One region of the Streptomyces sp. NPDC014623 genome, then DNA from elsewhere that is predicted to be linked to it. Evidence: riboswitches for the same ligand, from Rfam matches in the RefSeq annotation. Region 1 holds a riboswitch; the other holds the start of a gene.
The links. Region 1 has a riboswitch for cyclic di-AMP ahead of ACF1FZ_RS13265 (transglycosylase family protein). Riboswitches for the same ligand answer to the same signal wherever they lie in the genome.
Positions count from the first base shown of each region.

Region 2: linked by a shared signal. The riboswitch ahead of ACF1FZ_RS17470 (M23 family metallopeptidase) and the one ahead of ACF1FZ_RS13265 (transglycosylase family protein) in region 1 are both predicted to bind cyclic di-AMP.

Region 1 covers NZ_JBIBZU010000006.1:240,806-246,246, forward strand. Annotated here, with positions in the region: gene ACF1FZ_RS13255 (cytochrome P450) at 1-320, shown strand, start outside; gene ACF1FZ_RS13260 (transglycosylase family protein) at 426-1,406, shown strand; cyclic di-AMP (ydaO/yuaA leader) riboswitch at 1,697-1,867, shown strand; gene ACF1FZ_RS13265 (transglycosylase family protein) at 1,868-2,560, shown strand; gene eno (phosphopyruvate hydratase) at 2,879-4,165, shown strand; gene ACF1FZ_RS13275 (septum formation initiator family protein) at 4,260-4,730, shown strand; gene ACF1FZ_RS13280 (DUF501 domain-containing protein) at 4,827-5,369, shown strand; gene ACF1FZ_RS13285 (exopolyphosphatase) at 5,404-5,441, shown strand, end outside.
Region 2 covers NZ_JBIBZU010000009.1:268,924-274,364, forward strand. Annotated here, with positions in the region: gene ACF1FZ_RS17455 (FAD-binding oxidoreductase) at 1-1,008, opposite strand, end outside; tRNA gene ACF1FZ_RS17460 (tRNA-Met) at 1,393-1,466, shown strand; gene ACF1FZ_RS17465 (PP2C family protein-serine/threonine phosphatase) at 1,829-2,986, shown strand; cyclic di-AMP (ydaO/yuaA leader) riboswitch at 3,219-3,371, shown strand; gene ACF1FZ_RS17470 (M23 family metallopeptidase) at 3,383-4,423, shown strand; gene ACF1FZ_RS17475 (PrsW family intramembrane metalloprotease) at 4,753-5,441, opposite strand, start outside.

The DNA.
Region 1 (5,441 bases):
TTCTCGTGGTGCTGGCCGCCGCCGACCGGGACCCGGAGCGGTTCCAGGACGCGGACACCCTGGATCTCGCGCGGAGTGACAATCAGCACCTGGGATACGGGCACGGCATCCACTACTGCCTGGGGGCGCCGCTGGCCCGGCTGGAGGGGCAGGTGGCACTGGCGACGCTGCTGAGGCGCCTCCCCGACCTGCGGCTCGCTGCGGAACCCGCCGATTTGCGATGGCGTGGCGGGCTCATCATGCGTGGACTGCGCACGCTTCCCGTGGACTTCGCTCCCGGGCATCCGGCCGGAAAGAATGACAGCCTGTCAACTCCGTGACTTTCACGTGATCTCCGCTGCATCGACTTGTGACACACGTTCGAGTAGGGCTAGGTTCACCGTTCGACTCACCCGTCACAAGTCAGTCACACGGAAGGCAAACCCATGGGCTCCGCGACCGGCAGACACCGTCGCCCTCGTCAGGCACCCGCCATCGTCGTCGCCGCAGGCGTCACGGGATCGGCCATCGCCATCCCGCTGCTCGGTGCGGGGGGTGCGCAAGCCGCGGAGGCGTCGACCTGGGACCGGGTCGCCGAATGCGAGAGCGGCGGCATGTGGAGCGCCGACCTCGGCAACGGCTACTACGGCGGCCTGCAGTTCTCGCAGGACGACTGGGCGGCCTACGGCGGCACGGCGTACGCCGCCCGCGCCGACCTCGCGAGCCGTTCGCAGCAGATAGCGGTCGCGGAGAAGGTGCTGGACGCCGAGGGCCCGCAGGCCTGGGCCAGTTGCGCCGTGATCTCCGGGCTTGCCCCGGACGGGACGCTGCCGGGCGTCGACCCGGGCGGGGAGCCGTCCGCCGAGCCCTCGGAGGCCGCGACCCCGTCCGGGACCCCCTCGGCCGAAGCCCCGGAGCCGGCGGACGGCCTCGAGGCCCCGGCCGGTTCCGGCGCGAAGGACGACGCGCGCGGGAACGTGTCCGACGGCACCACGGAGAAGGGTGACGAGACAGGCGCTTCGCCGTCCGCCACTCCGTCCCCCGGAACCTCCGGAACCCCCGAGACGTCCGGTGCGTCCGGTGCGGAGAAGGGGGACGGGGCGAAGGGCGGAAAGCACCGCGGCACGCCGGCCCCCGAGGCGAGCGCCGGACCGGAACTGGAGGACGGACGTGAATCCGGCCGTCACGCCTCGCGCGGTGACTCCGGGGCGCGTCAGGGTGCGGAGGAGGCGTACACCGTCCGCGAGGGTGACAGTCTCTGGGCGATCGCCGACGCGCAGGAGCTCCCCGGCGGCTGGACCGCGCTCTACGAGACCAACAAGGACGAGCTGGGCTCCGACCCGGACCTGATCCTTCCCGGCCAGAACCTGGAGCTCGGCATCGGTGCGGTCGTGCAGGACACCCTGGCGGAGACCACCGCCAACTGATCGAAAGCGGGAAAACGCCCCGAAAGCACGGGTAGTTCAGAGGCCTATGTCCACTTATGCGTAAGTGAGACATGGGTCTCTTTGCTTCAGTCGGCGCATCCCGCGTGCCCGGTCCGTCCATATCTGCTCCGACCTGCGAGAACGACCCGGCGCGCTTGATCGTTACGCGCTGATTGGCCGTTATGTCCGCCTTTGAATGTAGGGGTTGGGTGTGATTACGGTCGGAGCCGCTCGCACCGCGGGCACCTTCGACCGTCACGCCGAATCCTGCCGTCGGCCGAAGGGAACCGACGCGTAAAGCGCCGTAGGCAGGAGCGGGGGACCCAGGTAAGTGCCGGACCCGGCCGTCGGAAGACGGGCGAAGGTACGGCTTGGGGTGAAGTCTTCCGTGCATGCGGGAGGCCGGGCAGCTCACAGTCCGAACCCGACAGCTCACCTCGTAGGCGTCGGTGAGGAGAACCATGCTGCTTTCCAGCAAGGGCAAGCACCGCCGCCCGTCCAAGGCCGTCCGTATCGCGACCCTGGCCGGTGTCACCGGTGCTGCCGTCGCCGTGCCGCTCATGGGTGCGACCGGCGCCTCCGCCGCCTCCGTGGACACCTGGGACGCCGTCGCCCAGTGCGAGTCCGGCGGCAACTGGTCCATCAACACCGGCAACGGTTACTACGGCGGTCTGCAGTTCTCGCAGTCCAGCTGGGCGGCGGCCGGCGGCACGCAGTACGCCGCCCGCGCCGACCTGGCCAGCAAGGGTCAGCAGATAGCCGCCGCGGAGAAGCTCCTCGACCTGCAGGGCCCGGGTGCCTGGGCCTGTGCGGGCGCCGGCGGCCTGACGGACGACGGTGTGGACCCGGGTGTCGACACCGGCTCGGAGAAGAACGGCGACACGGCCCCGCAGGCCGCGCCGGAGCGCAAGGCCGAGCAGCCCACCACGCGCAGCGAGAAGCGCACGGCTCCCGAGGAGACCGTCACCACCCCGACCGGCGGCAAGGTCGAGAAGGGCGACGGCGAGTACGAGGTGAAGGCCGGCGACACCCTCAGCAAGATCGCTGACGCGAAGAAGGTCAAGGGCGGCTGGGAGAAGCTGTTCGAGCTGAACGACGACATCGTCGACCGGGCCGACCTGATCTTCCCGGGTCAGCAGCTCCACCTGAAGTAGCCGGAGACGGACCGGGGCCCTCCTCCGCCCCGGAGGCCCGGCCCGGCGCGCCGGCCCCCCGCGCGCCGGGCCGTGGCGTGTCCGGTACTCCCCGGCGGAGTGCCGGACGCGGGCTCGCCGGGGAGGGCGAGCGTTCGGTTCTTGTAGTTACTTGCCAGTAGAATTCTGGAGCTTTGCCCGTAATGCAGGTTCTTGGGTGCTTTTTCGTCCCAGGGGGCGGGCGGACGGCCGACGGAGCGGGCCGAGCCGGTTAGGCTCGTGGCGCAAGGCCACAGTGACCCTGCACAACCAGTGTCAGATCCCAGAAGGAGATGCCTCGTGCCGTCCATCGACGTCGTCGTAGCCAGGGAAATCCTCGACTCCCGGGGTAACCCCACGGTCGAGGTCGAGGTTGGCCTCGACGACGGCAGCACGGGACGTGCTGCCGTTCCGTCCGGCGCCTCCACCGGTGCGTTCGAGGCCATCGAGCTTCGCGACGGTGACCCCAACCGCTACCACGGCAAGGGCGTCGAGAAGGCCGTTCTCGCCGTGATCGAGCAGATCGGCCCGGAGCTCGTCGGCTACGACGCCACCGAGCAGCGCCTCATCGACCAGGCGATGTTCGACCTGGACGCGACCGAGAACAAGGGCTCCCTCGGCGCCAACGCCATCCTCGGCGTCTCGCTGGCCGTGGCGCACGCGGCGTCCGAGGCCTCCGACCTCCCCCTGTTCCGCTACCTCGGCGGCCCGAACGCGCACCTGCTGCCCGTTCCGATGATGAACATCCTGAACGGCGGCTCGCACGCCGACTCCAACGTGGACATCCAGGAGTTCATGATCGCGCCGATCGGCGCCGAGTCCTTCTCCGAGGCCCTTCGCTGGGGCGCGGAGATCTACCACACCCTGAAGAAGGTCCTGAAGACCAAGGGCCTGTCCACCGGTCTCGGTGACGAGGGCGGCTTCGCCCCCAACCTCGAGTCCAACCGCGCCGCCCTCGACCTCATCATCGAGGCCGTCAAGGAGGCCGGTTACGTCCCGGGCCGCGACATCGCGCTCGCCCTCGACGTCGCCGCGTCCGAGTTCTACAAGGACGGCGTCTACGAGTTCGAGGGCAAGTCCCGCTCGGCAGCCGAGATGACCGAGTACTACGAGGAGCTCGTCTCCGCGTACCCGCTGGTCTCCATCGAGGACCCGCTGTACGAGGACGACTGGGCGGGCTGGAAGGTCATCACCGACAAGCTCGGCTCCAGGGTGCAGATCGTCGGTGACGACCTGTTCGTCACCAACCCCGAGCGCCTCGCCCGCGGCATCGAGGAGGGCTCGGCCAACGCCCTGCTCGTCAAGGTCAACCAGATCGGTTCGCTGACCGAGACCCTGGACGCCGTCGAGCTGGCCCAGCGCAACGGCTTCAAGTGCATGATGTCCCACCGTTCCGGTGAGACCGAGGACGTCACGATCGCCGACCTCGCCGTCGCCGTGAACTGCGGTCAGATCAAGACCGGCGCCCCGGCCCGCTCGGACCGCGTCGCCAAGTACAACCAGCTGCTGCGCATCGAGGAGATCCTCGACGACGCAGCGGTCTACGCCGGACGTTCGGCGTTCCCGCGGTTCCGCTTCGAGGGCTGACAGCCCGGGTCCGGAGCACCAGCCTCCGTCCGTCCCCGCATCCGGTCCCGTACCGTGTGCGGGGACGGACGTGCGTAACGGGGAGGCGTGAGACATGGCCGGGAAGAACCGCGACCGGTTCTCCACCGCGACCAGGCTGCGACTGCTGGGGGAGCAGACGGCGGCCCGCGTCTACCGGTCCCAGAACCGGCGCCAGGCCCGCCGTTCCCGGCTCACCGGCCGGGCCGCGTTCCTCGCGCTGATCGTCTGCTCCCTGGTCGTGGCCCTCGCGTATCCCATGCGGCAGTACATCTCCCAGCGCGACCAGATCGCCGAGCAGGAGAGGCTCTCGCAGAAGGCGCGCGCACGGACCGAGGAGCTGCGCGACGAGAAGGCGCGGCTCGAGGACGACGCGTACATCCGTCGCCTCGCACGCCAGCACCTCCACTACGTGCTGCCGGGCGAGACCGCCTATACGGTGATCGACCCGGAGGCGGCCGAGGTGCGCCGGGGCGAGCCGGGGGCGACGGAGCGGCCCTGGTACTCGAACCTCTGGGACGGGGTCGACAGCGCGGACCGCGAATGACCCCGGCCGTGCACCGGGATCCGTGGCGCTCCGGACCTCTCCGGTACTCTCCCCGCACCGATTCACCCAGTCCGACCGATGACATTCAAGGCAGGCATGGACACGCCCCCTCCGCAGACCGAATCCACCACACCCACCGATGCGGACATCGCCGCGTTCGAGCTGCAGCTCGGCCGGCCGCCGCGCGGTCTGCGTGCCATCGCGCACCGCTGCCCGTGCGGCAACCCGGACGTGGTCGAGACACAGCCCCGTCTGGAGGACGGCACGCCGTTCCCGACGACGTATTACCTGACCTGCCCGCGCGCCGCGTCCGCGATCGGCACGCTGGAGGCCAACGGGGTCATGAAGGAGATGACCGAACGGCTCACGACGGACCCGGAGCTGGCGGCCGCCTACCGGGCCGCGCACGAGGACTACCTCGCGCGGCGTGACGCCATCGAGGTCCTGGAGGGCTTCCCGAGCGCGGGCGGCATGCCCGACCGGGTGAAGTGCCTGCACGTCCTGGTCGGTCACTCGCTGGCGGCCGGCCCCGGAGTGAACCCGCTGGGTGACGAGGCGATCGCGATGCTGCCGCAGTGGTGGGCGAAGGGCCCGTGCGTCACGCCGTGCGGCTCCGACGCCGGCCCCGACGCGTCCTGACCCCGCGCGGTACCCGTACAACCACAGGAGCCCCATGACCCGCGTTGCCGCCATCGACTGCGGTACCAACTC
Region 2 (5,441 bases), on a different contig from region 1:
GGCGTGCACGTCGACGGCCTCGTCCGTGATCCGGTCGAAGAAGTCTCCGCGCCAGTACCACTGAAGACCGGGCGGCATCAGTGTGTCGAACATGGACTGCAGGGCCGGATAGGGCATGGGCGCGGTGAAGTGGAAGGCGGGCGGACCCGGTTCGTTCACCACGGCGAGGGTCTCGCCGAGGGACTCCGGGTCCGCCGTCGAGGACCAGACGACGCCGCACATCTTCTGCCCGTGGATCTCCTCGGGGAAGGGCGGGCCGGGCGGGACGGTCAGCGAGGCGAAGAAGCCGTACAGGTCGTCCGGTGCCTGCGGCAGGAAGTCGCGGTACCAGCGCATGACGTCGTGGAAGAGTTCCCGGGGCCAGACGGTGACGGCGACGCCCACGGTGTCCACGGGGTGCAGCTCGAAGTCGAACGTCGTGACGATGCCGAAGTTCCCGCCGCCGCCGCGCAGCGCCCAGAACAGGTCGGCGTGCTCGCTCGGGTTCGCGGCGACGAAGGTGCCGTCGGCGAGGACCACGTCCGCGGAGATCAGGTTGTCCGCGGAAAGACCGTACGCGCGGGTGAGGTAGCCGTGACCGCCGCCGAGGGTGAGTCCGCCGACACCGGTCGTGGACATGATCCCCGTCGGGGTGGCGAGGCCGAACGCATGGGTGGCGTGGTCGAGATCACCCAGCGTCGCACCGCCGTCGGCCTGGGCGGTCTGGGTGGCGGGGTCGACCCGCACGCCACGCATGGGTGAGAGGTCGAGCGTGACCGCGTCGTCGGAGAGACCGAGGCCGGGGCCGCTGTGCCCGCCGCCCCGGACGGCCACGTCCAGCCCGTGCTCGCGGACGAAGCCGACGGCCGCCATGACGTCGGCCGTGTCGCGGCACTTGACCAGGGCCGAGGGCCTTTTGTCGATCATGCCGTTGTAGACCGCGCGGGCCTGTCCGTACTCCTGGTCCTCGGGACCGATGACGGGGCCGCGCAGAGCGGTCCTCATCGTCTCGAGCAGGGTGGCGTCCATGGTCGTCTCCTCGCGCACGTGCGCCCGGCCTCCCCTGCACCATCGGTTCGGGTGAGGCTGCTGGGCCGACGCCGGCACCCCCGGGATGTCGCGCAGACGGGACCGAACACCGAAAGGCTTGCACCTCCAGAGTCCCGCCGCGCCCGGAGTCCCGCAATCGCGCGGCACCGGGCTCCGGCCCGGACCGGTCGGACCGGATCGGCCCTGACCGGGTGTGACCACAGCCCCGTGCACATCACCCAGCCGTCAACTCCACTGCGTACAGCCCGCGTCGAGAAAACACACCGGTACCGGAGGAGTGCCCGGCGGCGAGGGGACGAGGGGGCGGCAGCCGTAAATGGTCGGAGCACCCTCCCGGATGGCGTAGAGTTGCAATCACAACGGCGCGGGGTGGAGCAGCTCGGTAGCTCGCTGGGCTCATAACCCAGAGGTCGCAGGTTCAAATCCTGTCCCCGCTACTGAAGACAGAGGCCCGGATCCTTCCAAGGATCCGGGCCTCTGTCATGCGCCGCGTCACCCGGCCACGGCCGGGTGACGCGGCGCAAGGACACGGGTGCGCGGGTGACCGGCCCGGGGGTGTACCTCGCCGGTCTCCGCCCCTGGAGGAACTACGATCGCTACGGAGACGGAATCGCCGTCTTCGCACGGGATGCACTGACGATCCACGCGCAGCACCGGTTCTCCGGCTGACCACCGGGGCGGGGCTCCGACGCGCTCCTCCCTTCGGCCGATGACGTGGCGTCGTTCGGCGCGGCTCCGGCCGGCCCGGGTGGGGCACGGTACCGTCCGCAGCCGTGGTGGACCGGGCAGGAGTACACAGGTGGGGAAGCGGGACGGACGGTCAGGGGGCGCCGCCGGGAACGTCCGTTCCCAGCGGTTCGTGCGCGTGCTGCCCGCTCTGATGATCTGTGCCGGGGTGGCCTTCGACCTCGGGACACCGGACGAGGTCACAGCCGTTCCTCTTTTCGCCGCCGCCCCGCTGATCGCCGCCCCGTTCTTCTCACTGGCCGGCACCGTCCGTGTCGGAGTGGCGGCGGTCATCGTCGTGTTCGCCATCCGGGTCTCGGACGGCATGCTCGCCGAGGTCGTGCCGGTCACCGATCTGCTCACCCTGATCACCGTCGCCGCGCTCTCCCTCGCCATCAACCGTGTCGTACGCCGCGGGAACGAGCAGCTGGCCTCGGCCAGGGTGATCGCGGAGACCGCGATGCGTGCCGTGCTCCCGACGCCCGAGGACCGGATCGGCGGGCTGCTGGTCGCGGCGCGGTACGAGGCGGCCCAGGCGGACGAGTTCGTGGGCGGTGACCTGTTCGCCGTCGCGGACACGCCGTTCGGGGTGCGTCTGGTCGTCGGGGACGTACGGGGCAAGGGACTGGACGCCGTGGCGGCGGTGGCCGTCGTGATCGGGGCGTTCCGGGAGGCCGCCGAGCAGGAGCTGTCGCTGGAGGGCGTGGTGCAGCGCCTGGAGCGGGCACTGGCCCGCGAGGGTTCGCGGCGGGGCGGGCTGGACTCCATGGAGGGGTTCGTCACCGCCGTACTCGCGGAGATCCCGGCCGGTTCGGACACGCTGCGGGTCGTCAACCGAGGTCATCCCGAGCCGCTCGTGCTGCACGCGGACGGGGCGCTGGAGGTACTGGCGCCGACCGTGCCCGCGCTGCCGCTCGGGATGGGGCTGGACGTGTGGCCGGACCGGTCGGACGAGTGGACGCTGCCGGCCGGGGCGATGTTCCTGGCCTTCACCGACGGGCTCTCCGAGGCGCGGGACGCGAAGGGTGCCTTCTACGACCCGGCGGCCCGGCTGCGGGGCCGGCTCTTCCCGGGGCCCGACGAACTGCTGTCCGCGCTCACCGATGACGTACGGCTGCACACCGGTGGCCGGTCGACGGACGACCTGGCGCTCCTCGCGGTCGGCCGCCCCGCGCGGGGGCAGCAGGAGCGGCGCACGACGGTGAAGATCGTGCGGCGGGACAGTGAATGACCGGTCGCGACCGTCGGTAGTCGAAAGAAGCCGCTCGCATAACATTTGACACAGCGTCAGAAACTGGTGGCCGGATGCGGGATGCTCAAGTCGCCCGTTTGCGCCCGTTTGAGACGTGAAAGTCCAGGCCGGGATCGTGGTCGATCTGCGGGAACAGCTTGGAATCGGGCCCCGGTGTCTATTAACGTTCGATAACGCAGCGCGGTTGTACCTGTCGTCGCAAGAGGCGACACCGTGCGCAGCGCCGAATTCCGCAAGGGAACCGGGGAACCACCTACATGGGGTGAATCGGACACCTGTGTCTCGCGAGAGACGAAGGGGTCCGTAGGAGACCTTCCTGCTCCGAACCCGTCAGCTAACCCGGTAGGCGAGAAGGAAGGAAAGGAGTGCGCCCACGTGGCGTCCAACCAGCCTGCCCCCGAGGCACCGTCATCCTTCAGGACCGGCAGTTTCGGTGATGAGGACAGGACATGGGAGGAATGGAACCCCACCGAGGAGTCCATCCGTCCCGTTCGCGGCAGGCACCGCGTAGCCAAGCAGCGCGGTCTCGCTCGTAGCTCCACCGTCCTCGGCGTCGGTGTCATCGCGGCCGTCGGTGCGGGTGGCATGGCCACCGCGCAGAGCAAGCCGCCGGTCTCCATTTCTCTTCCCGATTCCATCGCGGACAATCTCCCCGACGCCAAGTCCCTTCCCGGTGTCGGCGCGTTCATGTCCGGCGACTCCGGCCCGGACCACGAGACGGCGGCCGTCTCCTCCCCGCTCACCACCGCGGGCATCACCGCGGCCGAGGCCGAGCAGGGCACCACCGACGCCGGTGAGGCGCTGCGCGCCCGCATCCTCCAGCAGGCCGAGCAGCAGCAGGCGGGGGCCGAGGCCGAGGCCAGGGCCGCGGAGGAGAAGGCGGCGGTCGAGGCCGCCGCGGCCCAGGCGGCGAAGCAGCAGAGCAAGGCCGAGGCCGAGGCCGCGGCGAAGAAGAAGGCGGCGGAGGAAGCGGCGAAGAAGAAGGCGGAGGCCGAGCGGCTCGCCAAGCTCGCCGCCAGCTACGCCGTCCCGACCTCCTCCTACTACATCAGCTCGACCTACGGCCAGGCCGGATCGATGTGGTCCTCGGGCCACCACACCGGGCTGGACTTCGCGGCCCCGACCGGTACGCCGGTCAAGGCCGTGCACAGCGGCACGGTGAAGTCGGCCGGTTACTCCGGCGCCTACGGCTACCGCACGGTCCTGGAGCTCGACGACGGCACCGAGGTCTGGTACTGCCACCAGTCCTCGATGGACGTGACCGCCGGTCAGAGGGTCACCACCGGCCAGACCATCGGCCGCGTGGGCGCGACCGGCAATGTGACCGGTGCGCACCTGCACCTGGAGATCCACACCGCGAACGGCACGGGCATCGACCCGATGAGCTGGCTGCGCGGTAAGGGCCTGACGATCTGACCGGTCCTGTCCGGTGTGCGTAACCGGTGCGTGTATCCGGTGTGCACAGGGCAGCCCACCATGCGCCGGGCGGTCCGAGTGAGTCCGGGACCCACGTGCCCGGCCTGTTCCGGGACGAGAGGCCCTTGCGCCGGGGTCTCCCGGCACACCGGACACCCCAGCGCACCAGACACTTCGGTGGCCCTGACGCCCGTCCTCCCGGCGTCAGGGCCACCGGTCTGTCCGGGAGCTGCGGATTTCCTGAGCCGTGGACCGATCGGCGGGGTGGCGGGCGGTCTGCGGCCCGGCGCCCGGCGAGTGGCGGAGCTGAGCGGTGCCCGCCTGGTGTTCTAACCGGGCGGAGTGCGGTGCCCGCCGTCCTCCCTGTACGGGTTGTAGCCCCCGTAATGCCGGTGCGGTGCGGGGAGCTGCTGCGGGGGCGGGCCGCCTTGGGGGAAACGCCGGGGGAACGGGGGCGGTACCGGCGGCCGGTGGGCGCGCAGCCGGCCCGTCGCGTGGGCCGCGTACGTCAGGGCCGGCGCCGCGATGTTCCGGCGGTGCCAGAGGTGGTGCAGCAACTCCTGCTCGCGCAGGGCGAAGTCCGGGCCCGCGCCGTCATGGCGCGCTCTGCGGCGCAGCACGGCCAGAGAGGTCGCGAAGGACTCGTACTCCGCGACGGTGCGCGCAGCGGCCCTGCCGTGGGCGCGGTCCTGGTGGCTGTTCCAGTGCCTGGCCATGTCGCGGGCCAGGCCCCGTGCCCGCATCGAGGCCAGCGCGAGCGGCTCGGCGGGGGCCAGCCAGCCCGCCGCCGCGTACACCGGCAGCTCGGTGGAGAGCATGCGCAGCTCCCTCTGGCGCGACCAGATCGCCAGCCAGGTCACCAGGCCGAAGGACGGCATCATGAACACGCCGTACACCAGGTAGAAGCCGTACGGCCCGAAGGCCGAAGAGCCGTTCCACAGGGCGTGCATACCCATGGCGAGGGCGAGTCCGAGCAGGGGCAGGACGATCCGGCGCACCCGGTGACGCGTGCCGCCGA